Tolumonas auensis DSM 9187: one gene and its partner. Each later gene encodes a partner of the first gene's protein in a complex. Links are inferred from orthologs where the notes say so. Each region holds a gene or a part of one and is shown on either strand. Other genes may lie near its edges. The genes, in order: pabB and TOLA_RS14075.

The links.
Region 2: the proteins of pabB (region 1) and TOLA_RS14075 are in contact, whole or in part, in a solved structure (PDB 8RP0), measured with the Escherichia coli proteins. The link is inferred for Tolumonas auensis DSM 9187 from one-to-one orthologs.

The regions. Positions count from the first base shown.
Region 1 is NC_012691.1:1,524,044-1,540,132, reverse strand. Bases 6,664-9,588 are described here. They hold pabB (aminodeoxychorismate synthase component I), read left to right. Parts: upstream 6,664-7,403; coding sequence 7,404-8,774; downstream 8,775-9,588. Other genes in these bases: TOLA_RS07075 (CoA pyrophosphatase), read left to right, coding at 8,776-9,342; TOLA_RS07085 (sigma-54-dependent transcriptional regulator), read right to left, coding at 6,664-7,217. Outside these bases: 3-deoxy-7-phosphoheptulonate synthase AroG, read right to left, coding at 8-1,057; TOLA_RS07100 (DEAD/DEAH box helicase), read left to right, coding at 1,234-2,640; TOLA_RS07095 (response regulator), read right to left, coding at 2,660-4,639; TOLA_RS07090 (FIST signal transduction protein), read right to left, coding at 4,665-5,795; more of TOLA_RS07085, read right to left, coding at 5,829-6,663; topA (type I DNA topoisomerase), read right to left, coding at 9,666-12,275; protease SohB, read right to left, coding at 12,432-13,451; TOLA_RS07050 (LysR family transcriptional regulator), read left to right, coding at 13,564-14,520; TOLA_RS07045 (sugar efflux transporter), read right to left, coding at 14,507-15,676; TOLA_RS07040 (MalY/PatB family protein), read left to right, coding at 15,765-16,089. UniProt on the Escherichia coli protein: Part of a heterodimeric complex that catalyzes the two-step biosynthesis of 4-amino-4-deoxychorismate (ADC), a precursor of p-aminobenzoate (PABA) and tetrahydrofolate.
Region 2 is NC_012691.1:3,014,124-3,024,946, reverse strand. Bases 353-3,299 are described here. They hold TOLA_RS14075 (anthranilate synthase component II), read left to right. Parts: upstream 353-1,510; coding sequence 1,511-2,089; downstream 2,090-3,299. Other genes in these bases: TOLA_RS14070 (aspartate aminotransferase family protein), read left to right, coding at 2,187-3,299; TOLA_RS14080 (YchJ family protein), read left to right, coding at 1,018-1,497; TOLA_RS14085 (metallophosphoesterase), read right to left, coding at 353-866. Also shown: TOLA_RS14090 (MFS transporter), read left to right, coding at 1-108; more of TOLA_RS14085, read right to left, coding at 126-352; more of TOLA_RS14070, read left to right, coding at 3,300-3,404; cAMP-activated global transcriptional regulator CRP, read right to left, coding at 3,508-4,146; TOLA_RS14060 (YheU family protein), read right to left, coding at 4,415-4,654; TOLA_RS14055 (aminotransferase-like domain-containing protein), read right to left, coding at 4,664-6,052; TOLA_RS14050 (LysE family translocator), read left to right, coding at 6,177-6,788; TOLA_RS14045 (1-acyl-sn-glycerol-3-phosphate acyltransferase), read left to right, coding at 6,902-8,020; two-component sensor histidine kinase BarA, read right to left, coding at 8,049-10,775. UniProt on the Escherichia coli protein: Part of a heterodimeric complex that catalyzes the two-step biosynthesis of 4-amino-4-deoxychorismate (ADC), a precursor of p-aminobenzoate (PABA) and tetrahydrofolate.

The DNA of each region.
Region 1 (16,089 bases):
GACTGAATTAACCGCGGCGGGTTTTCACTGCTGCTGCCAGCTGACGCAGTAATACAGCTGTATCATCCCAGCCAATACAAGCATCAGTGATACTCTGACCACAGATCAGTTCCTGACCTTCAACCAGATCCTGACGACCTTCCACCATGTGGCTTTCAACCATAACGCCCATGATGTGGTGATTACCACCTGCGATCTGACCACAAACATCAGTACAAACTTCCATCTGCTTTTTGAACTGCTTGGAGCTGTTGGCATGACTGAAGTCGATCATCATCTTGGTTGGCAGATCCGCTTTCTCCAGATCCTTCACTACTTCAGCGACATGTTTAGCACTGTAGTTTGGCTCTTTACCACCACGCAGGATGATATGGCAGTCCTTGTTACCTTCAGTGGTAACAATCGCTGAATGACCGAATTTAGTGACCGACAGGAAATTATGGGATGCACCTGCAGCACTGATCGCATCAATAGCCACTTTGGTTGTACCGTCAGTACCGTTTTTGAAACCAACCGGGCAAGACAGACCTGAAGCCAGTTCACGGTGAACCTGTGATTCGGTGGTACGCGCACCGATTGCACCCCAGCTCATCAGATCAGCCATGTATTGTGGCGTGATCATATCCAGGAACTCGGTCGCTGTTGGCATACCCATGTTGTTCAGATCCAGCAGCAGTTTGCGGCCAATACGCAAACCATCGTTGATCTTGTAGGTGTTATCCAGATAAGGGTCGTTAATCAGACCTTTCCAGCCAACTGTTGTGCGTGGTTTTTCGAAATAGACGCGCATAACAATTTCCAGCTGATCTTTCAGCTCTTCACGCATAGCCAGCAGACGCTTACCGTATTCGATAGCAACTTCAGGATCATGAATCGAACATGGACCAATCACAACCAGCAGACGGTCATCCTGATCATTGAGAATGTTATGAATAGCCTGACGACTTTCAAATGCCGTGTGCGTAGCAGTTTCAGTCGCAGGGTACCGTTCCAGCAATGCGATTGGCGGTAATAATTCTTTGATCTCTTTGATCCTTACATCGTCTGTCTTATACATCGTGACCTCTGCGCAATTTCTAATTACGGGCAATTCCGGTTTGCCCGTTTGTGGCGAATTAATCTAGTTAGATTGCACCTTCGCGTCAATCATATTGTGACTTTGTTCGCCCAGGCGTCCGGCACAGGGTATAATGCATGAAAAGGTATCTGCCAATTCCAAACAGGAGATTTACATTGCGCTTTGCTGAACTGACTATGCATAAACGCTTAAAAGAGGCCATGGCGCATCTTGATTACACCGAGATGACCGAAGTGCAGGCTCAGACTATCCCTTATGCGTTAATAGGGCGCGATCTTGCCGTGGCTTCCAAGACTGGCTCAGGTAAAACGCTGGCCTATCTGCTTCCGTTAATGCATCGGCTGTTAACCTCAAGAGCGCTTTCTACCCGTGGCCCGCGCGCATTGATTCTGGCGCCGACACGTGAACTGGCGAAACAGGTTTATGCACAGCTTCGTTTTCTGGTCGCTGGTACACAAGTTCACTGCAGTCTGGTGCTCGGTGGCGAGAATTTTAACGATCAGATTAAAGCGCTGCGTAAAACGCCGGAAATTCTGGTGGCAACACCAGGACGTCTGTTAAACCACCTGACTGCCCGCAGTTTCCTGTTTGACGGCGTGGAAATTCTGGTTCTGGATGAAGCAGACCGCATGCTGGATCTGGGTTTTGCTGATGCATTAAAAGCCATCCATTCAGCCGCATCACATCGTTTGCGTCAGACCTGGTTGTTTTCCGCAACGCTGAATAACCAGTCTGTGGAAATGCTGTCGGGGTACATCCTGAAAGCACCGCAGAGTATCTCTATCGGCGAAATGCACGCCATTCATGCCGATATCAATGAAGTCTTCCATTTATGTGATCATCTGGATCATAAACAGGCGCTGTTAAAGCATCTGCTGTCGCAACCAGATTATCAGCAGGCAATTGTCTTTCTTGCGACCCGCGAAGATACCGAGCGTCTGGCGAAACAATACAGTGAGTTGAATATCCCGGCACTGGCGTTATCCGGCGATATGAAACAGGCTCAACGCAACCAGGTGATCGATCAGTTCTCCCGTGGACATGCCAAAGTACTGTTCACAACGGATGTTGCTGCCCGCGGGCTGGATCTGCTGCATGTCTCGCTGGTTGTTAACTTCGATATGCCGAAACTGCCTGAAGAATATATCCACCGTATCGGTCGAACCGGACGTGCCGGCAATCAAGGCAACGCAGTTTCACTTATCAGCCCTAAAGATTGGGTATCCTTTCAGGGATTGATGGCGTTGCAGCGTCGTGAAGTTACTTTTACGGTAATACCCGGACTGGAAGGCAGATTCAAAGGTGTGCTGGCACAGAAGAATACAAAATTCTCCGGTAAAGGTGCGCATCCTCTGGCGGAAGCTAAAGCAGCCGCGCAAGGAAAACGTTCCTTTAATAAGAACACGGCAACGAAGGGACCGGTTCGTAAAGAGTCTAAAAACAGACCGGGACGTAACGCAACGCCTAACGTGGGTGACACTGACGGGTTTGCACCTGTGCGCAAGAAAGCGCCTGCCGAAGTGGCGTATGTCGAAAGAGATACCGATAACGAAGTAGAATAAAAACGTCCGGCCGGTTAAATCAGCTTTTATTTAACCGGCTGTGCAGTGCCTGCCAGGACGCCTCTGCCACGTTTGTCGTCGCCTGCAGCAATGCCGCGATGTGCGGTTTGGATTCACGGCAGGCAATCTCCAGCTGACCGCACATATCCTGCAATGCCACAGCTCCGAGTGCTCCGGCACTACTCTTAACCGCATGCGCACTCTTTGCCGCAGCCACAAGATCGCCCTGCGGAATCGATAACGCCATGGCGTCAAAATGTTCCCGGCTTTCCTGCAGAAAGATGACCACCAGCTGTTTGAATAAATCCGGACTGGTATCATTGAGTAGAGTCTGAATAATACGGTCATCAAGAATGGGGTTCGTTGTGCCAATCATAGCAACCGGCGGTGGCACTACTTCCGGCACCATTCCTTTATCATTGTTCAACGCCCACTTCTTCAGCAATGAATAGAGCTGTTCCCGCTGCAGAGGTTTACTCAGATAATCGTTCATCCCCGCTTCTAAACAGGCTTCACGATCATGCGCAAAAGCATGCGCTGTCATCGCCAGAATCGGTAATGTCAGATAACGACCGCCCATTGCCCTGATCCGCCGCGTGGCTTCCAGGCCATCCATCCCCGGCATAGACACATCCATCAACACGACATCAAATTCGGCCTGCCGGACTTTCTCCAGAGATTCATAGCCATCATTAGCGATGGTTATCTGACAGCCTGTTTTTTCCAGCATCGCTGTCGCTACCATCTGGTTGGTCAGACTATCTTCCACCAGCAACACATTAACAGGCAGCAAGCCGGAGTCATCGGCAATATTCTGTTCATGCACAACACCATTCGTTTTAGCCGGTAAGGTAAACCAGAAAGTGCTGCCAATTCCTGCAACTGAATGACAACCGATTTTACCGCCCATCAACATGACCAGCCTGGCGGCAATTGCCAAGCCTAACCCTGAGCCACCAAAGCGGCGATCCAGATTCGTATCGACCTGAGAGAACTCCTGAAATAGCCGTTGCTGATCAGACTCTGAAATCCCGATACCTGTATCGCTGATGTGAAAGATCATCATAGGAACTGAATCCGGCGGCTTTTGCTGATTTGCGGCCAACATTCTTACAGCAATGCTGACACTTCCCTTTTCAGTAAATTTAATGGCATTCGCCAGCAGGTTTTGCAATATCTGACGTAACCGGGAAGGATCAGCAGCAATAACGTCAGGGACGTCCGGACTAATACTCAGGCCAAAATGCAGTTTCTTTATAACGGCTTCTTTCTCAAACAAGGACGCCAGACCATCAAGTAAATCATGCAATCTGAATGATGTTGTAACCAGTTCCAGCCGGCCAGCTTCTATACGGGAGAAATCAAGTACATCATTGACCAGTTGCAGCAACGAGCGACCGCCTTCACAGACCCCCTGCGTTAATTTACGTTGCCGGTCATCCAGCTGTGTTTCCAGCAATAACTCCGAAAGATTGATCACCGCATTCAGCGGTGTCCGGATCTCATGGCTCATCGTCGCCAGAAAATGGCTTTTAGCTTTATTAGCCGCCTGAGCCTCATCTCTGGCCTGGATCATACTTTGTTGTGCCAGTTTCAACCGTTGGTACTGACGACAACTGGTTAGTGCCAGTGCCAGTTTATTAACAAGAGGCTCCATTTCCCTGAGCAAGCCTTCACGGAACGGAGCACTGCGGCCCAACAGTAACGCACCGAAATCCTGTATTGCCCACGCATAGTAATAAAGTCCGGCGGATTCAAAATAACGCAGAGGGACAGGCAATGGCTCGTGGTTAATCAGACATTCCAGTGAGTGATTTATAGCCTGATGCAGGTAATTATTCCGGACCGCAGCCCGCGGTAAAATGTAAGAAGGTGTATAAAAATCATCTTGCTCATCCCGCAGCAAAACGACGGCCGTGGCACAGCCTAATCCCCGCAGAAAAACAGGAATACATTCCGCCAGCATTTTTTCCAGCTCAATACTCTCGCCAATAGACATGGCAATTTCATGTAATACTTCCTGCTCAATTAATCCCTGTCGTATCACTGGCCAGTAATCCTACTACAGATGTTTTGTTATAAAGCTCCAGATAATCATAGCCGCAGTTAGCTATTTCCCCCAGAGTCAGCGCCCCGGCAAGCGGAACATCCGGTATAGAGACATGGCTGAGCTCCCGGGAAAATAATTCGCCCAGAAACAGCACCCGCGAAATACAATCCATGAATAGCATCAGACGAGGAGTACGCCCTTTCAGATTTTCTGAGGCCTTCTGACGCGCCCTTCCTGCTGCGGCAGAAACATAATCCGGCTTACCGTGCATCACATGCACATAAGAACCACGTCTGACTTCGCCGACACAAACGATGCGCTGGCCATGAAGCGCGATAGGATCACGAATGACCAGCTCATCCGCAAGTTTTGCAATACCAAACGGATAGGCCCGCGCTATTTCTGAAAATGGCATTCCTGCAAAGCGCAGTCCGGAGTGATCTTCAACAATATTGCGGTAAACATCGGCTGCCGGTCGCCAGTCAATGGAAATAATTTCATTGCCTTCCACCTCCGTGACCTTGAGAGCCCGGGAAATGGATTGCCAGCCATGTGCAACACCAATACCGCTTGGAATATTTGCCATTAACAACACGGCGGCATCAGCCAAAATACCCAGAGGCGTAATAACACAGGGTTGATCAAGCTTTTGTAATGAGCCGCAGCCGCCACCGATATAGTTTATTTCGAGACCATACTGATTAAATAAACCATCAATTAATCGCTGAACACCTGAGCCCATGCCATGCACAAAGGTAAATAAAGTTCCCCGTTCAGTACTCTGCCAGGGAAGCTGCTTTTGCAATTCAGATTCAACAGAGTCATTTTTACTGAGTGCAGGAATGACAGCAATATTAAACGGACAGGTAAATCCTATAAGTACCACACCGGCAGTCAGCAACGATTTATCGTACAAAACATAAGGAAAGATACCGCCGATGACAGGCTTTGCATTGGTCACCAACAGATGATTGATTTCCTCATGGGAAATCCCGGTTTGCGCAGCCAGCAGCATCATGACAAACCGGATCTCCGGATCAGCATTCAATGCCTGCAGTTCAAGATGCAGCTGAGCGGCACCGCCTGATACCAGCACACATTTCATATACCAACTCCGTCAATAATCTTCCGGTGAAACTCAGGCCGACTGCCAGGCCAGCCGTTTGCGATAGATGGTAGAAGGGCTCAGTTCAAGTAATGCTGCCGCCTGAGGAATGTTTCCGTCACATGCCGCAATCGCATTTTCGATCGTTTCTTTTTCTACCAGCCACATCGGACGAATAGCATCCGAGCTGGTTGTTGCAACCGGAGCAACCAATACTGTATGCGGGACAGGCGCTGTAACCGGAACCGTGTTCAGTGGCGGCGGGAACATGGAAGGCACGACTCTCTCACCGTCATGTAAAACCACGATATTGCGGACCACATTCTGCAATTGTCTGACATTTCCCGGCCATTCATAATTCAGCAACATTTGCGCTGATTCCGGACTGAAATCGGTAAAATGTTTATTTTCTTCCACCGCAAACTGACGAAGGAAACGTCGCGCAATTGCCAATACATCGTCACCCCGTTCGCGTAACGGTGGCAGTGCGATAGGAATGACATGCAAACGGTAATAAAGGTCTTCCCGGAAACGTCCGGCCTGAACTTCAGCAATCGGATCACGGTTGGTTGCGCAGACAAAACGTACATCCACACTTTCCAGCTTACTGCCACCAACCCGCTGAAAAGTGCCGGTCTGAATAAAACGTAGCAATTTAGCCTGCAGATCCAATTCCATTTCACAGATTTCATCCAGGAATAGTGTGCCGCCATTTGCGCGGGCCGCAGCCCCTTCCCGATCCGTCAGTGCACCGGTAAATGCGCCTTTTACATGGCCAAAAATTTCACTTTCAATCAAATCCCGGGGGATCGCTGCACAATTCAGTACCACCAGCGGCTGGTCTTTACGTGGGCTGATTTTATGCAAAGTTTCAGCACAGACTTCTTTCCCCGTGCCACTTTCCCCGGTGATAAAAACGGTCGCTTTACTGGGTGCCGCACTTTCCAGAATACGATATACCGCCTGCATTGACAGTGAGCTGCCAATGAAGCCACCGAAGCCGGACAAATCATAATTAGCACGGTAAGTATCGACTAATGAAGATAGTTGCTGATGTTTTGCGGCATTCCGCACCGTGGTGCATAACCGTTTTCCATCAAATGGTTTGGTCAGAAAATCAAACGCACTGTGCCGCATTGCTTCAACAGCAATATCAACTGAACCATGGGCGGTAATCACCACGACACTGGTAGGCAGACCTTGCTCGCAGACATAACGCAGCAATTCCATGCCATCCATATCCGGTAGTTCAAGATCTAACAGCAACACCTGCGGTGGCTGTTCCTTCAAAGCATCCAGACCTTCCTTCCCAAAGCGGAATGCCTTGATCTCATAGGATTCTGCACGCAAATAATCCTGATAGAGCATGGACAACATTTCGCTGTCCTCTACCAGATATACCAATGGATTTGTCATTGTTATTCTCTTCGTTCTTCTCGTGTGCTCTTACGTACAGCTTAGCACTCACCCACAACATCCTGTTGCTGTAATTTTGCCTTCCATACCCAGATCGGCAGTTGCAAATGATTAGAATTATTCGTTACCAAAGCTCTCTTATGATACGCTTTGCCAATCGCCCCTGCCATGTAACATCGTGTTTTCTATCACATGTCTTCAACATTTCACCTAAAAACATTTCCGATTCAATCGACAGCGCAGCAGATATTCTCAAAAATTGCGCATCTGCCATGGGCAGTATTATTTGAGTCTGCCAGTGCAGATCATATAGATAGCCGGTTTGATATCTTTTCAGCTGACCCTATTGCTACGCTTCAGACTGTTGGCGCCATCACTGCTATAACGGAAGGTGAGCAAACACGCCAGTTGACGGACGCACCACTGGTGCTACTCAAAGAGACTTTGCACCGGTTGCTCGGTTCTGACGCAACTTACACTGGCGAGCTGCCCTTTATCGGTGGTGCTATCGGTCTGCTGGGGTATGATCTGGGGCGGAGGATTGAAAAAATTCCGGAACTGGCATTAAGAGATATCGATCTGCCGGATCTCGCCGTCGGAATTTATGACTGGGCCTGGATTTTCGATCATCACACGCAGCAGGCTCACTTTCTGGTCTGTGGTTCAGAAGAACAGTTGGAAATACGCTGGCAATGGTGGCAACAACAGACAGCCGGGAACAGCCAGCCATTCAGATTAACTTCGGACTGGCAGTCCAATTTGTCTCAGCAGGAATATACCGACCGCTTTGATGCTATTCAGCGTTATCTGCGGGCAGGTGATTGCTATCAGATCAATCTGACTCAGCGTTTTCAGGCGGAATATTTAGGCGATGAATGGCAAGCCTATTGTCAGTTATCGCAAATGAATCAGGCGCCTTTTTCAGCTTTTATGCGGTTACCTCAGGCCGCTATTCTCAGCTTGTCACCAGAGCGTTTTCTGGCGCTGAATCAGCAACAGGTTGAAACCAAACCCATCAAAGGTACCCGCCCCCGGTTTATTGATCCAATCGCCGATCAGGCCAGTATTAAAGAATTGCTGCAATCGCCAAAAGACAGAGCAGAAAATCTGATGATCGTTGATCTGCTGCGGAATGATATTGGCCGTGTTTGTAAACCCGGGACCGTGCGCGTACCCAAACTGTTTGATGTTGAGTCGTTCAAAGCGGTGCATCATATGGTTTCGACGGTTACCGGCACCCTGGCTGATGAATACAGTGCGACTGAATTACTGCAAGCCTGCTTTCCCGGCGGCTCCATTACCGGCGCACCCAAAATCAGAGCGATGCAGATTATTGAAGAGCTGGAACCACACCGGCGTTCTGCCTACTGTGGCAGTATGTTCTATCTCAGCCGCCATGGCCGTATGGATTCGAGCATTACCATTCGCACGCTGATTGCCTGGCAGCATCAGTTATATGTCTGGGCTGGTGGCGGCATCGTTGCTGATTCTGATGCAAAAGCTGAATATCAGGAGACGTTTGATAAGCTGGCGAAAATTTTGCCGGTACTGCAAAAGAGGTGATATGAACCGGACGGATCATTTTCTCAGCCGTTTTATGCTGCAAAAACATCACGGGGAACAAAGCAGCAAAGCACCGGAGACTCGTGATGCAGCAGTGATCATACCGCTTATCTCCCGGGCTGAAGGCTGGTCTGTTCTCTTCACGCAACGCAGCTGGCAGTTACGGCATCACCCCGGTCAAGTCTGTTTTCCCGGCGGCAGAAAAGATACCAGCGATACGTCACTGCAAATGACGGGTCTGAGAGAATTGGAAGAAGAGCTGGGGATCCCATCGCACCAGATCCAGATCATTGGTGAGCTGACCGGCGGGCAAACGCTCTCTGGCTATCACATCCACCCTTATCTTGCCCGGCTGCACCACCCCTTCACGGTCTCTCCCGCCAAAGCCGAAGTAGAAGCGGTATTTGAACTGCCGCTGGAATTGCTACTTGATACCAGTAACTACCAGTCGCTGATCATCCAGCGAAACAATAAACCACATAAAATAATCGGATTAACCGTTGATAACTGGTTTATCTGGGGGGCAACCGCAAAAATGCTCTATCAGCTGGCAAAACAGTATGGTTGATTCGAATCAGATTTTTTGAGTATACGGAGAGGATTACAAAAAGTGGAGGCGCGTCCCGGAGTCGAACCGGGCTAGACGGATTTGCAATCCGCTACATAACCGCTTTGTTAACGCGCCATATTTTGGAGCGGGAAACGAGACTCGAACTCGCGACCCTAACCTTGGCAAGGTTATGCTCTACCAACTGAGCTATTCCCGCTTCAATGAGATGTTGCCATGGCAACGGCGCGCATTATACGCAGAGGCTGAGTGAAGGCAAAATACTTTTTACAAAACAATGAACTGACTGCTTAGTATTTCTGCACTTCACTCATAATTGCGGGTTATTTACCCTTTCCGGCTGAAACCTGCCAGCGGCCGTTTGTATAATAAGCCGCCCAGCCTGTCGCTTTGCCTTCTACTTCAGAAGCAACATATTGCTCCTTGGTTTTACGGCTGAAACGAACAATGGTTGGATTGCCTTCAGGATCAGCGACAGGTGCTTCCGCCAGATACTGATGTTTTGGTGCCAGACGATCTTTGAATCGAAGCAATTCAGCAACCAGCGGCGCTCGTGTTTCACGTGATTTAGGGAATGTGCTGGCGGCCATGAACAAACCGGCAGCACCATCACGCAAGACAAAATGCGCATCTGATTTACTGCACTTCAATTCTGGCAGGAACACCGGATCTTCTTTCGGCGGTGCCACATCGCCGTTTTTCAGGATCTTACGGGTGTTCTTACATTCAGCGTTGGTACAGGCCATAAACTTACCAAAACGACCCGTTTTCAGCTGCATGTCTGAACCGCAACGATCGCATTCCACTACCGGGCCTTCATAGCCTTTCAGGCGGAATTGGCCGGTTTCAATCTCATAACCATCACAATCCGGGTTGTTACCGCAAATATGGATCTTCCGGGTAGCATCCAGCACATAGGAGTCCATTGCTGTGCCGCATTTCTTGCAGCGATGCATGGCAAGCAGTGCATCCACTTCACCGTCTTCTGAGTCAGCAGCGATGTATTCATCACCCGGCACCAGATTGATCGTTTGTTTGCAACGCTCTTTAGGCGGTAAGGCATAGCCGGAACAACCCAGGAATACACCGGTAGATGCAGTACGGATACCCATTTTACGACCACAGGTCGGACAATCGATATCGGTTAACACCATCTGATTGCTGCGCATGCCACCGGCTTCGCCTTCGGCTTTTTGCAGATCAGATTTAAATTCAGCGTAAAACTCATCCAGCTGCTTATGCCAGTCCAGCTTGCCCTGTGCAATATTATCCAGTGAGTTTTCCATCTGCGCGGTGAAATCATAACTCATCAGATCAGCGAAACTTTCCACCAGACGATCAGTCACGATCTCGCCCATCTTTTCTGCATAGAAACGACGGGATTCCACCTTCACATAGCCCCGATCCTGAATCGTCGAAATGATCGATGCATAAGTGGATGGACGGCCAATACCGCGTTTTTCCAGTTCTTTAACCAGCGCAGCTTCGGTGAAACGCGCAGGCGGTTTGGTAAAGTGCTGTTTTGGATCCAGCTTGATCAACTGGAGAACATCGCCGGCATTCACTGCAGGCAATTCAATATCGTCCCCTTTGCGTCCCATCGGCGGTAACGCTTTGGTCCAGCCCGCGAAACGCAGAATACGACCTTTGGCTTTGAGCTCAAAATCAGCCGCAGTAACTGTCAGCGTGCTGGTGTCGTATTGTGCCGGTGTCATCTGACATGCGACGAACTGGCGCCAGATCAGGTCATACAAACGAACCGCATCTGCTTCCATATCTTTTAACGTATCCGCTTTCACTTCAACGTTTGATGGACGGATCGCTTCATGCGCTTCCTGCGCATTGGCTTTAGAACCATACGTCAGCGGCTCTTTCGGCAGATATTTTTTGCCAAATTGCTGTTCAATATATTCACGGACTGTGACGACGGCTTCCTGACTCAGGTTCGTGGAGTCGGTACGCATGTAGGTAATGTGCCCTGCTTCGTACAGACGCTGCGCCATCATCATGGTTTTTTTCACACCAAAGCTCAGGCGCGTACTGGCAGCCTGCTGTAGGGTCGATGTGATAAATGGCGCCGAAGGTTTACTGCTGGTCGGTTTGTCTTCGCGATCACGCACCTGATAGGCAGCATTTTTCAATGTCTGCACTGCCGCCATGGCTTGCTGTTCGTTCTTTGGATCGAACGTTTTGCCTTGCTGCGCAGTAACCTGCAGTCGTAGTGTTTCACGCGTTGGCGTTTGTGTATCAGCGTGAATATCCCAGTACTCTTCCGGTACAAAGGCTTTAATGTCACGCTCTTTTTCAACAATCAAACGCAGTGCTACAGACTGAACACGCCCGGCAGAAAGTCCGCGTGCAATTTTTTTCCATAGCAGCGGAGAAACCATGTAACCCACAACGCGGTCGAGGAAACGACGGGCCTGTTGTGCATTGACGCGTTCAATATTCAGCAGTCCGGGATGAGAGAATGCTTCCTGAATTGCTGTTTTGGTAATTTCATTAAACACGACGCGCTTAAAGCGCGATTCATCACCACCGATCAGCTCACGCAGATGCCAGGCAATGGCTTCCCCTTCTCTGTCCAAGTCGGTTGCGAGATAGATGATGTCGGCTTGTGCGGCTAATGCGCGAAGTTCGGCAACCACTTTTTCTTTGCCGGGAAGGATTTCATAACGTGCCTTCCAGCCATGTTCAGGATCAATCCCCATGCGGGAGACAAGCGATGAATACTCTTTTTGCGCTTTATCCGCTGCACTGGGTTTTGTCGCTTTCTTCACACCCTCTTTATTCGCTGATGTAGATGCGCTACCGCTCGTAGGCAGATCTCTCACATGACCAACACTGGATTTGACGATAAAGTCTTTACCCAGATATTTGTTGATAGTTTTGGCTTTTGCCGGGGACTCTACAATGACCAGTGCTTTGCCCATATGACCGACGATTTCCTTATTAGCACGCAAAATTAAGCAAATTTAATAGCTTCGCCTGAATTCAGGCGAAGTCTGTTCTTTTTATAAAATGGTTGGAGCTTCAGTGATAATCAACTTTTATTTACGTTTAAACGGCAAAATTCTCATTTTTGACTATCAGAACGGGATTTTACAGGTCTCGATGATGCGGTAGACGGCTCTTTCGACAGCTAATGACGCTGCATGTGAGAAGCGATCGGCCAGACCTTTTTTATTGTGGTAAGTCACTTTAATCACCTGCTTCTGTTCAAACTGAGACAGCAGATAATCATCGCTGGTACGCAACTCATCAACCAATCCTAATTTTTTTGCTTCTGCTGCCAGCCAATGTTCACCGGTAGCAATCTGCTCCATATCCATCCGCGGACGATGTTCACTGACGAACTGTTTGAATTGCTGATGCACCGTTTCCAGTTCAGCTTTAAATTTCTCACGGGCCTTGTCGTCATTCTCGCCGAAGATAGTCAGGGTGCGCTTGAATTGTCCGGCAGTGTGCAATTCAACATCAACATCATGTTTCTTCAGCAAACGGTTAAAGTTGGGTAACTGAGCAACGACACCGATAGAACCCACGATAGCGAAGGGTGCCGCAATAATTTTCTGCGCCACACAAGCCATCATATAACCACCACTGGCAGCGACTTTATCGATCGATACAGTCAGATACAAACCCTGATCACGAATGCGCTGTAACTGAGACGCCCCCAGACCATAGCCATGCACGACACCGCCACCCGACTCTACCCGGATCAGCACTTCGTCATCACTTTTGGCCATGGTTAATACAGCCGTAATTTCCTCACGCAGCGATGAAACTTCCCGTGCATCCATTCCACCTTTAAAATCAATCAGGAACAGACGGGACTTTGTTGATTCAGCTGCATTTTTTTTCTGTTCTTTCGCTTCTTTTTTCTGCTCTTTAGTAAAAGCTTTACGCTGTTCTTTGTTCAGTAATGATTCAATCAAGTGCTTCTTATTTTTCTGATAATCTGCGGAAAGATCGGTGATATCCAAAGCACCTTTACGCATTTTATTCCGGGCTATTGCAGCTATGATAGTGATCACACCCAAAGCAATCACTGTAACAAGTGTGATACTCTTTGCAGCAAATAAACCATAATCATAAATAAATGCCATTCATGCTCTCCTGAAAATGAAAAACTGTTGCATTCTACGCGGTTAGACCAGCAGACAAAATATTTTCCGGATGATTGGCTGAGAACAGCGCAAATAATTGGAGACGGCAGCGATGTTTCGTCCGAAAAGCACACTAGAGCAATGGCGTATATTTCAGGCTGTTGTCGAGTATGGTGGTTATGCTCAGGCCGCAGAAAAACTCAACAAGAGTCAGTCGTCTCTCAATCATGCTATTGCCAAACTGCAACAAACGCTCGGCGTTGCTCTGCTGGAAGTCCGTGGCCGTAAAGCCTACCTGACCGATGCCGGCGATATGTTTCTGCGCAGAGCCAAACTGCTCAACCAGAACATGCAGGAGCTGGAGCTGCTTGCGCACAATATTCATCAGGGCTGGGAAGCTGAAATCCGGCTTGCGGTTGAAATTGCGCACCCACGCCGCCCCCTGAACCGCGCGCTGCAGAATTATTATCCCATCTCCCGGGGCACGCACCTGCAACTGTTCGATTCTGTTCTGGGTGGTACGGAAGAGTTTATTCAGGAGCATCGGGCCAACATCGTGATCGCCGGTCTGGTGCCCAAAGGTTTTCTTGGCGAACCATTATCTGAAGTAACATTTCTGCCTGTCTGTCACCCTCAGCATCCGATGGCGCTGGAAACCGGTCTGCTGACCAGTGAAGAGCTCAGTCAGCACTTGCAGATAGTGATCCGCGATACGGCTAAAAATCCGAAAGAGTTAACCGGCTGGCTGAAAGCCGAACAGCGCTGGACCGTCACCAACTTTCACGAGGCAATCGAAACTATTCTTTCCGGAATGGGATTTGCGTGGATTCCGCAACATCTGGTTGAAGGTTTTATTCAGCGGCAGCAGTTACACCGGATCCGCTTGCGCGAAGGTAATGAACGCAAGATTTTCACACATCTGATTGTACCGGCACCAGAACGTCTGGGGCCAAGCGCAAACTGTCTTCTGGAATGCCTGCGTCTGTCACATCCGCTGACAGCAAGTTACTGGCTGAATAACAAGAAATCAGCTGAGGTTGAACTCAGCCCGCCAACTACAGCGAGCTGATCCGCCATAAGGCCAATAATGCACATGCCGATAATCCCAGGGCACAGAGAAACACGCCATCAAACCGGAACCATTCAGTAATAGTACCGGCAAGCATTCCCGCGACAATACCGCCGCACCGGATACTGTTACTGAATAGTGTTGATGCCTGACCGGCATATCCCGGCAGCAGATCCTGAAAACAGGTCATCCCAATCCCGGCTAAAATGCCGATAAACAAGGCATTCGGTATCTGGGCCAGAAACAGGATCAGCGGTTGTTGCGATAATAGCAATACCACATAAAACACCACCGCTGACACACCGGAAATCAGCATCAGCCGGCGATTCCCAATGCGCAGACTATAACGGCCAGCCAGCAGCATGACCGGGATCTCCAGACCGGCGGCCAGCCCCATCAGCCATCCCGCCAACCCCTGCTGCCAATGCAGTACTTTGCTGATATAAAGAGGCATAGTAATCAGATACATGCTGTTACAAGTCCACAGCAGAAATGAACTTAAAAATAACAGACACAAACGCTGATTTTGCCAGATACTCCCGGCTGATTTATCCGGTGCGACAATCTGACGTGGTATCACCGGCAAATAGCGCACGATGATCAGGACACAAAGTAAATACAGAACAGCCACGCCGGTAAAAAGCCGGGTAAAATCAAAATTAGCCACAATAAAAAATGCCAGCGGCGGCCCGATAACCCATGCCAGTGAGAACTGCGCACGCATCACCGTACTGAAAGTGATCGCCTGCTTATTTTCTGCATCCGTATATTCCCGGGCTAATGCGTAAAGCTGAGGAGTCATCGATCCACAAAGGCTCATCAGCACAATTCCCAGACTGATCAACACACCAAAATGCCGGTCGAACGCATATAACAAACTGCCCAGAATACCGGCAATACCACAGATCATGATCAATGGCTTACGATTGTTAAGGTTGTCAGAATACTTGGCCAGCACTTGTCCGATGATGATCCCCATCACCGCGTTCACTGTAAAAAATGCCCCCACCAGCAAAGGGCGGACATGCAATTCATCGCTCAGAAACAGGCTCAATACCGGCACAAGAAACGCGATAGCGAGACCCGTCAGAAATGTGACTCCCATGAAACTCATCTCGACCGCGTTTCGCATGAAAGCGGGTAATAAACGTTTCATTTGCTTTTGTTTCTCCTTGCGCCACTGATTAATTCACCCTAGAGTGGCGATTCTTTGATATTGCTCACTAATTTTACAGGGATGCAGCATGTTTGATTTCGATAAGCAGATTGATCGCCGCGGTACAAACAGCCTGAAATGGAATAAATATAGAGATCAGGACATTATTCCATTATGGGTAGCTGATACCGACTTCATGGCACCACAAGGTGTCATTGATGCATTACAGCAACGTGTGGCCCACGGTGTCTTTGGCTATAGCCGTCCATCCCCTCGCCTGATTGAACTGGTGATCGAACGGATGCAACAGCGTTATGGCTGGAAAATTGAACCGGAGTGGCTGCTGTTCATGCCTGGCGTGGTGCCTAGTCTGAATTTTGGAATCAAAGCATGGTGTCGCCCGGAACAGCATG
Region 2 (10,823 bases), 1.5 Mb from region 1 along the record:
GCACCTTGCTATTATGTTATGGCGCTGTGCTGCGTTGGTGTGGCGGTCGGTGGCTGGTTGTTGCTGCAGGAGCGGCAGGAACCTGAAGCGATACCTCAGGTTAATTAAATTTGTCGGGCCAGCAGTTACTTGCTGGCCTGATAACAATGCAGTTCTTTGCCGATTTCCAGCACACTCAGATAGCCACCGGGAAAAACAGCGCCGCTGTCCAGCCAGATACAGTTTCCTTTTCTGAATGGTGTAGGACGAATTGGCGTGTGTCCCATGATGCACCAGTCGACGCCTTTGATCCGATAAGCATCGGAGAGCAGATCTGTTTTATTGGCCAGCGAGATCCGTTCTCGTGACCAGATCAGTTTTTCAATCAGGTCTTCCCGTTTTTTCTGCTTGTATTCATTTAATGCGGTCCGTAATTCCTGCCAGTCATTGAACACCGGATCTGCGTGACAGATGCCGATGTGCAGGTTATCTGCAGTAAAGAGATCAATGACGAGCGGCAATTGTTCCAGTCTGGGAAGCCAGTGCTCTTTGGTTCTTTGCTGTTCTTCCGGCGGAAGCTCATAGAACCAGTTTCCTCCATTTCTGATCCAGCAATATTCCGACAGCGGTTCCTCTCTCCAGGCAGAACAGCACATCTGTTCGTGGTTTCCCTGGATAGCGAAGATCCCGGGTTGATCCAGTAACTTCAGGCAACCGGGGCTATCTGGCCCGCGATCGGTCAGGTCACCCAGCAGAATGCATACATCGCCCTGATCGGCAGAAAAGTGAACCTGTTGCAGTATGGATTGCAACGGTGACAGGCAGCCATGTAAATCACCTGCAACAAATGTTCTGCCCCGAACCTGCAATGTCTGACAAGACGGCATGATGATGCTCCGGACACGGTATCCCATTATCCAAGCGTAGTTTATTTTCACTGTTTTAGATTTGTCGGCGGTAAAAATCCGGCTGTATGGAACTGAGCTGTAAAGAGGGCTGTGTTAAAATCAGTGCTTTGTTGGCTTCTCAGGAAACACTATGTCATCCAGCACAGAATTGTGCCCTTGCGGTAGTAAAAAGCTCTTTTCTCAGTGTTGTCAGCCGCTACTGAACAGAGAGAAAACGGCAGAGACGCCGGAACAGTTAATGCGTTCGCGTTTTACCGCATTTTCCCGGGCGGATGCGTGGGGATATGTACTGAAAACCTGGCATCCTGATAACCGGCCTGCGGTGAGTGAAGCGGAACTGGCGGAAGAAAGCCGGTTAGCTAAATGGGAAAAGCTGGAGATCCGTGAGACGAAAGTGCACGGAGAGCAAGGTGAAGTCACCTTCTGTGCCTGGTATCGCGACCAGACGGGATTGCATCCGCATATTGAGCGTTCGCAGTTTGTGCGTTATGACGGTGAATGGGTGTATACCACCGGGGAATTTTTGCCTTATACCCGTGCGGTGAAAACCAAACCTAACGATCCGTGCCCGTGCGGGAGTGGTAAAAAATATAAGCGTTGCTGCGGCTGAGTGCGGAGTAATTATGATCCTGCTGATCGATAACTATGACTCTTTTACCTATAACCTGGTGCAGTATTTCGGACAGCTGGGTGCGCAGGTGGATGTGCGTCGCAATGATGCCGTGACTATCCCGGACATCTCAGCACTACGCCCCTCGCATCTGGTTATTTCGCCCGGTCCGTGTACACCCAATGAGGCAGGGATCTCGCTGGATGCGATCCGTATGTTTGCCGGAAAAATACCGATCCTCGGCGTTTGTCTCGGGCATCAGGCCATTGCTCAGGCATTTGGCGGCACGGTGATCCGGGCGCGCCAGGTGATGCATGGCAAAACCAGTCTCATTGGTCACGATGGCAAAGGTGTCTTTCGCGGATTAAACAATCCGTTGACGGTGACGCGTTATCACTCCTTGCTGGTTGAAGAATCGTCATTACCGGCGGAGTTTGAGGTATCAGCCTGGACCCTGCCGGAAGCGGGGGTTGCCAGAGAGATAATGGGATTACGTCATCGCAGCCTTCCTGTGGAAGGCGTTCAGTTTCATCCCGAAAGTATACTGAGTGAGCAGGGACTCGAATTATTAGCAAATTTCCTGCAGCAATAGTGTTTCGTTATTGGGTGTCACCATTTGTGGTGATATATTATGCACTCTAATTGATTAAATTTTCATTTTCCTGGTTTTACAGTGCTAAGGAGTTTGTATGACAGAACAGATGCAGGTGACGCGTAGTTGGTTTGATGAAGTCATTGTCCCAACTTATGCTCCCGCAGCTTTCATTCCGGTGCGTGGTCTGGCTTCCCGTTTATGGGACCAACAGGATCGCGAATATATCGATCTCGCGGGTGGTATCGCGGTCAATGCGCTGGGTCACTGTCATCCGGCTTTAGTTAAAACCCTGACTGAACAAGGGCAGCGTCTGTGGCATGTCAGTAACTGGATGACCAACGAACCGACATTGCGTCTGGCACGTAAAATGGTTGATGCGACATTTGCTGATCGTGCGTTTTTCTGTAACTCCGGCGCAGAAGCTAACGAAGCGGCATTCAAACTGGCGCGTCGTTATGCCAAAGAAAAATTCGGCGAGCAGAAAAACCAGATCATTGCCTTCCTGCAGGGTTTCCATGGCCGTACTTTCTTCACTGTGAGCGTGGGTGGTCAGTCACATTACTCTGATGGCTTTGGCCCGCGTCCGGGAGCGATCCAGCATATTCCTTATAATGATATTGCAGCACTGAAAGAGCTGATTTCTGACAGTACCTGTGCGGTGGTGATGGAGCCATTGCAGGGTGAAGGCGGGGTGTTACCAGCCGATAAAGAATTTGCCAAAGCAGTTCGCGAGCTGTGTGATCAACATAATGCACTGCTGATTTTTGACGAAGTACAGACTGGCATGGGGCGTACCGGTAGCCTGTTTGCTTATATGCAGATGGGTGTGGAGCCGGATATTCTGACGACTGCCAAAGCTTTGGGTGGCGGATTCCCGATTGCGGCGATGCTGACACGTGAAGCGGTTGCTCAGGTATTCCAGCCGGGTGTGCATGGCACGACTTTCGGTGGGAACCCGCTGGCCTGTGCAGTGGCTGAAACCGCGTTTGATCTGATCAATGATCCAGCGATGCTGGCTGGTGTGAAAGAGCGCGAAGGCTGGTTCCGTGCTGAACTGGAAAAGATCAACGCTGAATATCATTGTTTCAGTGAAGTCCGTGGTCAGGGTTTACTGCTTGGTGCTGTATTAACCGAGGCCTTTGCCGGTAAAGCCAAAGCGTTTGTGGATGCGGGAATTGAGCAGGGCGTACTGGTGCTGGTGGCTGGCCCAAATGTGGTGCGTTTTGCTCCGGCACTGAATTTGACGGCAGAAGAGTTCGCCGAAGGTATGCGTCGTTTTACCCTGGCCGTCGCTCAGGTGGTAAAAGCGTAAGCTGTCTTTCAGGCAGAGACAAAAAAGGCTGCGTTTGCAGCCTTTTTACTGTCATTCAAAAACCACCTCCGAAGGAGATGGTGATCGTATGCTTTAACCGGGATTAACGAGTGCCGAACACGACAATTGTTTTACCGTGTGCGGTGATCAGTTCCTGATCTTCCAGCATTTTCAGAATACGGCCCACAGTTTCACGGGAACAACCCACGATCTGACCGATTTCCTGACGGGTGATCTTTATCTGCATGCCGTCCGGATGAGTCATCGCATCAGGCTGTTTTGCCAGATTCAGCAATGTCTGCGCGATACGACCCGTTACATCCAGGAAGGCTAGGTTGCCGACTTTCTGGCTGGTGCTCTGCAGGCGACGCGCCATCTGGGAAGACAAACGCATCAGAATTTCAGGGTTAACCTGGATTAACTGACGGAATTTCTTGTAAGAAATTTCAGCCACTTCACAAGAGGTTTTAGCGCGGATCCAGGCTGAACGAGTTGGGTTTTCGCTTTCATCGAACAGACCCAGTTCGCCGATAAAGTCTCCCTGATTCAGGTAAGACAGAATCATTTCCTTGCCTTCTTCATCTTTGATCAGCACTGCAACAGAACCTTTGATGATGTAGTACAAAGTTTCTGCTTTTTCACCGGCATGGATCAGTGTGCTTTTTGCCGGATATTTATGAATATGGCAGTGAGATAGAAACCATTCCTGTGTTGGATCGCTTTGCGGTTTGCCGATTACCATTATCTGTCCTCTTGAGCGCCTGTGCATTGCATCACTGCGAAGAGTGATACATGCTTTTTTTATTTCTTACTATTTTGAGTCAATCGAAACATCAAAACAGGATCTGTGGCGAAAATGACACAAATTTAGTGACGAGCCCGTCCCTTTCCGGTAACGAACGAAGTTTAAACGTAAGCTCGCAATAACGACTTAGCATAAGGTGCAGAAAAAGTAATGACAAGAGATGCTTATGCAAATAAGCCGCTTGTTACAGCCGGAGTGGGATATTTTAAATTTCTGTTACATCCCCGATCACCTGGATGGCCTCTTTTGGCGCAATCGTCACTGATTCATGCAGTTCACTGTATAAGATGACTACATCACCGTGTTCCAGTTGCTGACGGACCTGCTCTACTTTTTCAGCCAGCGAGAATGTTTGTTCGCCATAATCGGTGCCTTCACGTAATACGAAGGATTCAATCAGGCTATCCAGGGTGGCGGCAGGGAGTTGTTGCCAGGGTATTATCATTGCATGACCTCATATCACCCATTGGGGAGTTGGTTCACTATCCAGTAATTGTCTCAATACCCGTAATGCTTTATCCAGCGAAATATTATCGGCCGGATGACTGATGGAAATACGCACTGCCTGCGGGGAAGGATAGTGCGCGGCAGCAAACAGCTCGGCCCCCGCGACACCGACACCATGCTGGTTTGTTGCCTGCACAAAGGCCTGACTACGCCAGTGAGCCGGGAGGGGTAACCAGGCATGCATACCACCTTCCTGATACTGTACCTGATAATGGCCTAAATGATGACGCAGCAGTGCTCCGCGTTCCCGTAATGTTTTCCGTTGTTGCAGTAACATACGGTCTGCTTGTCCGGATAACAGCCATTGGCAGGTCAGCTCAATCATCAGTGGCGTGATCATCCAGCTGGAACCACGTACAGCAATCGACATGGCCGCATGTAAATGTGCCGGTACCAGCATGTAGCCCAGACGCAATCCGGCACTGGTGTTTTTAGCAAAACTGCCCAGATGAATGACGCGTTCCGGCGCTAGCTCCACCAGTGCTGGCGGCCGAATTTCCGGTAATAGGCCATGGACATCGTCTTCAATGACCGTCAGCTGATAACGCTCGCACAGTGCCAGGATCTCCTCGCGCCGGGAGAGGCTCATGGTCGCAGTCGTCGGATTCTGAATTGTCGGCGTGAGATATAACGTCCGGTAGTTGCCGGTCTGACATGCCTTTTCCAGTGCCTGTGGCAAAAGACCTTCCTCATCCATCGTCAGCCCTTTCAGCTGAATGCGTAACGAATGCGATAATGTGCTGAGCCCCGGATAAGTCAGTCCTTCACATAATATGGTTTCTCCGACGGCACCGCAGGCCATCAGACTCAGTAATAAACCATTCTGAGCACCAAAACTGAAGAACAACCGCTCAGGTTGAGCTGTGCTGAATCCGTATTGACTCAGCCAGTGACAGACCGTTTCCCGCTGCGACAACTCGCCATTCACCGAACTGTATTCCATCAACGCATTGATGCGGCCGGGTGTTGCCAGCAATTGCTCCATGGCATCCCGGAAGGCATTTTCCCGATCCTGCAGGATCGGCAGGTTTTGCCACAATTCGATCCGGGAGGGATCCGGCTGACGGATGTGCCAGTTTAATGCCGGCTCTCCCGTTTCTTCGCGCACATAAGTGCCGGCACCGACTCTTGCGGTTACCCAGCCCTGATGTTCCGCTTCACTGTATGCGCGAGTGATGGTGCCAACCGTGACACCCAGTCGATCGGCTAGGGCGCGATGCGTCGGTAAGCGTTGCCCGGGTTGTAATTCACCCTGTTCCACCGCCTGACCGATAGCCTGCGCCAGTTGACGATAGAGCGGTCCCTGACCGGAAAGCTGCGGATTCCAAATTGTCATGGTGACAATAAACCTGTTGATCCTTTGAATGGCTTCAATATAACGTGAATTCAACGATTGATGTAGTTCAATTCCACTGTTTTTGATTAATTGTATCGATACAATTATTGCAAGGAGTAAACCAATGGAACAAAGCCTGTTATTGTCACTGATTGCTTTTGCCTGGATCACCTGTGTTACTCCTGGTCCGAACAACGTCATGCTGACCAGCTCCGGTGCCCGTTTTGGCTTCTGGCAATCCATTCAGCACATTGCCGGGATCAGTGGCGGTCTGGTTTGTATGCTGACTCTGATGGCGCTGGGCGTGGGTGCCGTATTCCAGCAATGGCCGTTGTTGCAGTGGATGCTGAAGATCGGCGGCTCGGGCTATCTGCTTTATCTGGCCTGGCAAATCGCGCAAGCCGGTATGCCAAAGCTGGATACGGCCGTCAAAACACAGACCATCAAGCCGTGGCGTTTTCATCAGGCGGTGTTGTTTCAGTTTATGAATCCGAAAGCCTGGCTGATGAGTCTGTCAGCAATTGGTAGTTTTACCCTGTTAGGTGAGCAGTATTGGTCATCGGTGATTTGGGTACTGGTGGTGTTTTGTCTGATTTGTTTAAAAACCAGCTCGATGTGGACTTTATTTGGCGTGAAAGTCGGTCAATGGTTAAAAACACCCAGAGCTTGGGAATATTGGAATCGCATCATGGGCGGATTAACGGCACTTTGTGTTGCGTTGATCTGGTTTGAGTGAAATGGGCGTTGCCATAAATCTGGATCGGGCTTATTTCCCGCCAATTAATAGTGTTTATGTCAAATCCGTGTAGAATTGCGCCGTTTTTACTCGCTGCATAGAAAGATATTGGCATGACAACATCGCTTGATGAATTGGATCGTTATAAAGAGATCCGTCCGTACAATGATAATGAAGTTCCGGCCGCGATCGAGCGACTGATCAGTGATGAAGAATTGATCAGTGCTGTGGCGCGTTTTCGTTTTCCACATGCGGTCAACTATTTTGGCTGGGTATTAAAACCCTTGATCCGGCGTGCGCTGCATAAGCGTGTCGCGAATGTCCGTACCGTCGATGATGTACAGCAACAGGTTGCCCATTTTATGGAGCAGATGATTGCGAAGACCACCGATGGCGTGACTTATTCTGGTCTGGAAAATCTGCAGTCAGGTAAGGGATATCTGTTTATCTCTAACCACCGTGATATTGCGATGGACCCTGCTTTCGTGAACTGGGGTCTGTATCAGTGTGGTCTGGATACGGCGCGTATTGCGATTGGCGATAATTTATTGCGTAAACCCTGTGCCACTGAACTGATGCGTCTGAACAAAAGTTTCATCGTAAAACGTTCGGCGAAAGGCCCGCGTGAGATGGCGAAAACCTTCAGTGAACTTTCCTCTTATATTGCGGATTCACTGCAGGAAGGTCACAACATCTGGATCGCACAGAAAGAAGGACGGGCGAAAGACGGTAATGACTGCACCGATCCTGCCATTCTGAAAATGTTCCACATGGCTGGTAAGCAGAAAAAGCTGGGCTTTGTGGAATATATGCAACAGCTGAACATTGTGCCGGTCGCGATCTCTTATGAATACGATCCGGGTGATGAAGCCAAGGCGCGCGAGCTGTACGAGACCTCAACGACTGGTTCTTACCAGAAAAGTGAATTTGAGGATATCGAGAGTATTGTGGCTGGTATCATTGGCTATAAGGGACGGGTGCATGTCAGTGTTGGCAAACCGCTGACCGATGGCTTTGAAACGCCGGAAGAACTAGCGCAAGTTATAGATCGTGCTATTCATAGCCAATATCGTCTGTTTGCATCCAATGTGCTGGCTGCTGGTGAAGCATCTGCCGACATCACTGCGGAACAACGCGCTCAGTTTGAACAGCGAATGGCTGCAATGGATCCGAAGTGGCGTGATATTGCGAAAGCAACTTATGCCAAACCGGTAGAAAATCAGCGCTCCTGAACTACCGCATGACATGACAGGCAGGTATTTAACCTGCCTGCTCTAACCATTTGGCCGACTCTTCTTTTACGGCAGCCATAATATCCAGCAACTCCAGTAATTCCGGTTCAAATGCACTGCAACTGAGGCCGGAACGTAGTCCCTGTTCCAGTCCGGCACAACTGGATTGCAATTGTGGTACGCCGCAATAGGCTGCCCCGCCACGTAATTTATGGATCGTATCGAGTAAGTCAGCACATTCTGTCCCTGCGGCGGAAGCCTCGATCATCGGCGTGATCTCATCAAAGCTGGCGACCAGCATCTGCAGCATATCTCGGGCCAGTGCTTCATTCCCTTTTACTTTTTCCAGCGCCAGGTTCCAGTCAATAAATGTTAGTCTGGCAGCAGTGGATTTGAGATCACTGAACTGCAGCAGCAGTCGTTTTAGCTGAATTTCATCGATTGGTTTTGACAGATACTCATCCATACCACTGGACATCAGACGTTCGCGCTCGCCGGGAGAGGCGTGTGCGGTGACGGCGATAATCGGTGTCAGTTTGTTACAGGTATTCTGATGGATGATCTGGCAGGCCTGAATACCGTCCATGATCGGCATCTGTACATCCATAAAAATAATATCAAAACGCGTCTTTTCCGCCAGAGAGACAGCCAGATGCCCGTCCTGACAGGAGTGGACCTCATCGACTAAGTCGTTTAGCAAAGCGACAATCAGTTTCAGGTTAGCCGGATTATCATCAACAGCCAGGATCCGTAACGGTAATTTCTCTTTATGCTGTTCTGCAGGTTCTGCCAGTATCTGTATCGGTGGCAATGGTTGTAGCAGGGCCTGGAGCAACTTGCTGTGGATCACCGGCTTACTGAGCGAATATATCTTATTATTCTGCATCAGTTTTTCATGCAGAGTCGGATCGCTGGAGTTAATTAATACGATTAATTTATCGAGCTGATAACGTTGCAGACAAAGATCAACCGTATGCTGGATTTGCTCCGTCGGGGTTTCGGGTGCAAAGCCGATGATCATGGCGTAGAACGACGCACCGGCATAAGTTTGTTCATCATTTTCCAGAACCGTCTGCATTTTCCATTCATTAAGCAGACTTAAACAGGACTCCCGGCTCCAGATTGCATTTTCCCACAACAGCACATTTTTCCCGGCCAGCAGTAACTGTTCCGCAGGGATATTCCCTTCCTCTGAAACCAGTTCTAACGGCATCGTGATCGTAAATTCAGAACCCTGGTTCGGTTCAGAATGCACCTGCATGGAACCATCCATCTGCTCAATCAGTTTCTGGCTGATCACCAGACCCAGCCCGGTACCGCCATAACGGCGTGAAATGGAACTGTCGCCCTGAATGAACGGCTGGAACAGACGCATCAGCTGCTCATCATCCATACCAATCCCGGTATCACGGATCCGGAACCGCAGCAGTACTTTTTGCTGGTCGATGGAAGGGGTGGTACTGACATGGATGTTCACCATTCCCTGTTCGGTGAACTTGATGGCATTACCGACGATATTGGTGATGATTTGCTGCAGACGTAATGGATCCCCGGCAACCAGATCCGGTATCGGCTGGCTGACCAGCAGCGATAACTCCAGCTTTTTGTCATGTGCCGACGGCGCCAGCAGCGTGACCGTATCATTAATCATTTCACGGATGTTGAACGGAATGTTTTCCAGCGTCAGCTTGCCGGCTTCCAGTTTCGAGAAGTCGAGGATGTCATTGATGATGCTGAGCAGATTCTTGGCTGAATGCTCGATGGTGCTTAAATAGTCACGCTGATGCAGGCTGAGCTGAGTCTTAAACAGCTGACGGGTAAAGCCAATGACGCCATTGAGCGGAGTTCGCAGTTCGTGCGACATGTTGGCCAGGAATTCGGATTTGATACGGGCCGCTTCCTGGGCACGCTTTTTCGCCATATCCAGTTCGACGTTCTGGATCTCGATCTGCTCTAACGTTTCCCGCAGATCGGAGGTGGCCTGATCGATACTCTGCTGCATTTCGTTATGGTATTCGCTGATCGCTTTCGCCATCGCGTTGATACCATTTTTCAGCATGTCCAGTTCACCATCCATCTTGCCGCGCACACGGGTATCCAGCCGGCCTTCACGAATATGATAAACCGCGCGTACCATACGGTTTATGGGCTCGATGACCACATGCACCAGATTCAGACCAAAAAACAGGCTCATGATCAAACCGAGCAGCACGATGAAAATGGCCGTCGCGGTATCCCGGTACTGCGCAATCACCGAGCGATCAATATTGAGCTGGATGGCCATGTAACCAATCACTTCCGGCGTACTGCTGGTTTGCAGCGACGTTTCACTCAGGCTGTTTTCTGCCAGAATAGGTGTCCGCAGGATAATATAGTCATCCAGATGTTCAACGCTGGTCAGCTCCGGAATACTTCTGCCTTCCGGCAAACGCATCTGCATAAAATCACGGTGAAAGTTCGAGGTGACAAACAGATTGTTGTCTTTGGTAAAGATCGCGATGGATTTAATCAGGGGTGAGTTACGACGATGACTGGTGCTGATCAACCGGCGCAGATCTTCCCGGCTGGAGCGGGTCAGGCCATATTCACTGGCAATTGCCAGCGGTTCTATCACGCTGGTGCCTTGCTCGATCATGAAATTTTCGATCTGCTGGTGGCGATGAAAAATAAAATAGCCAGCTAAAAGCGTACCGATCAGCAGCGTTGGTATAATAGTGAATGCAAGAACGCGGGCGCGCAGGCCATATTTCGTCATAGTCTGTTTTGGTTGACCCGTACTTGTGGGACAATAAAGTATTCCGGT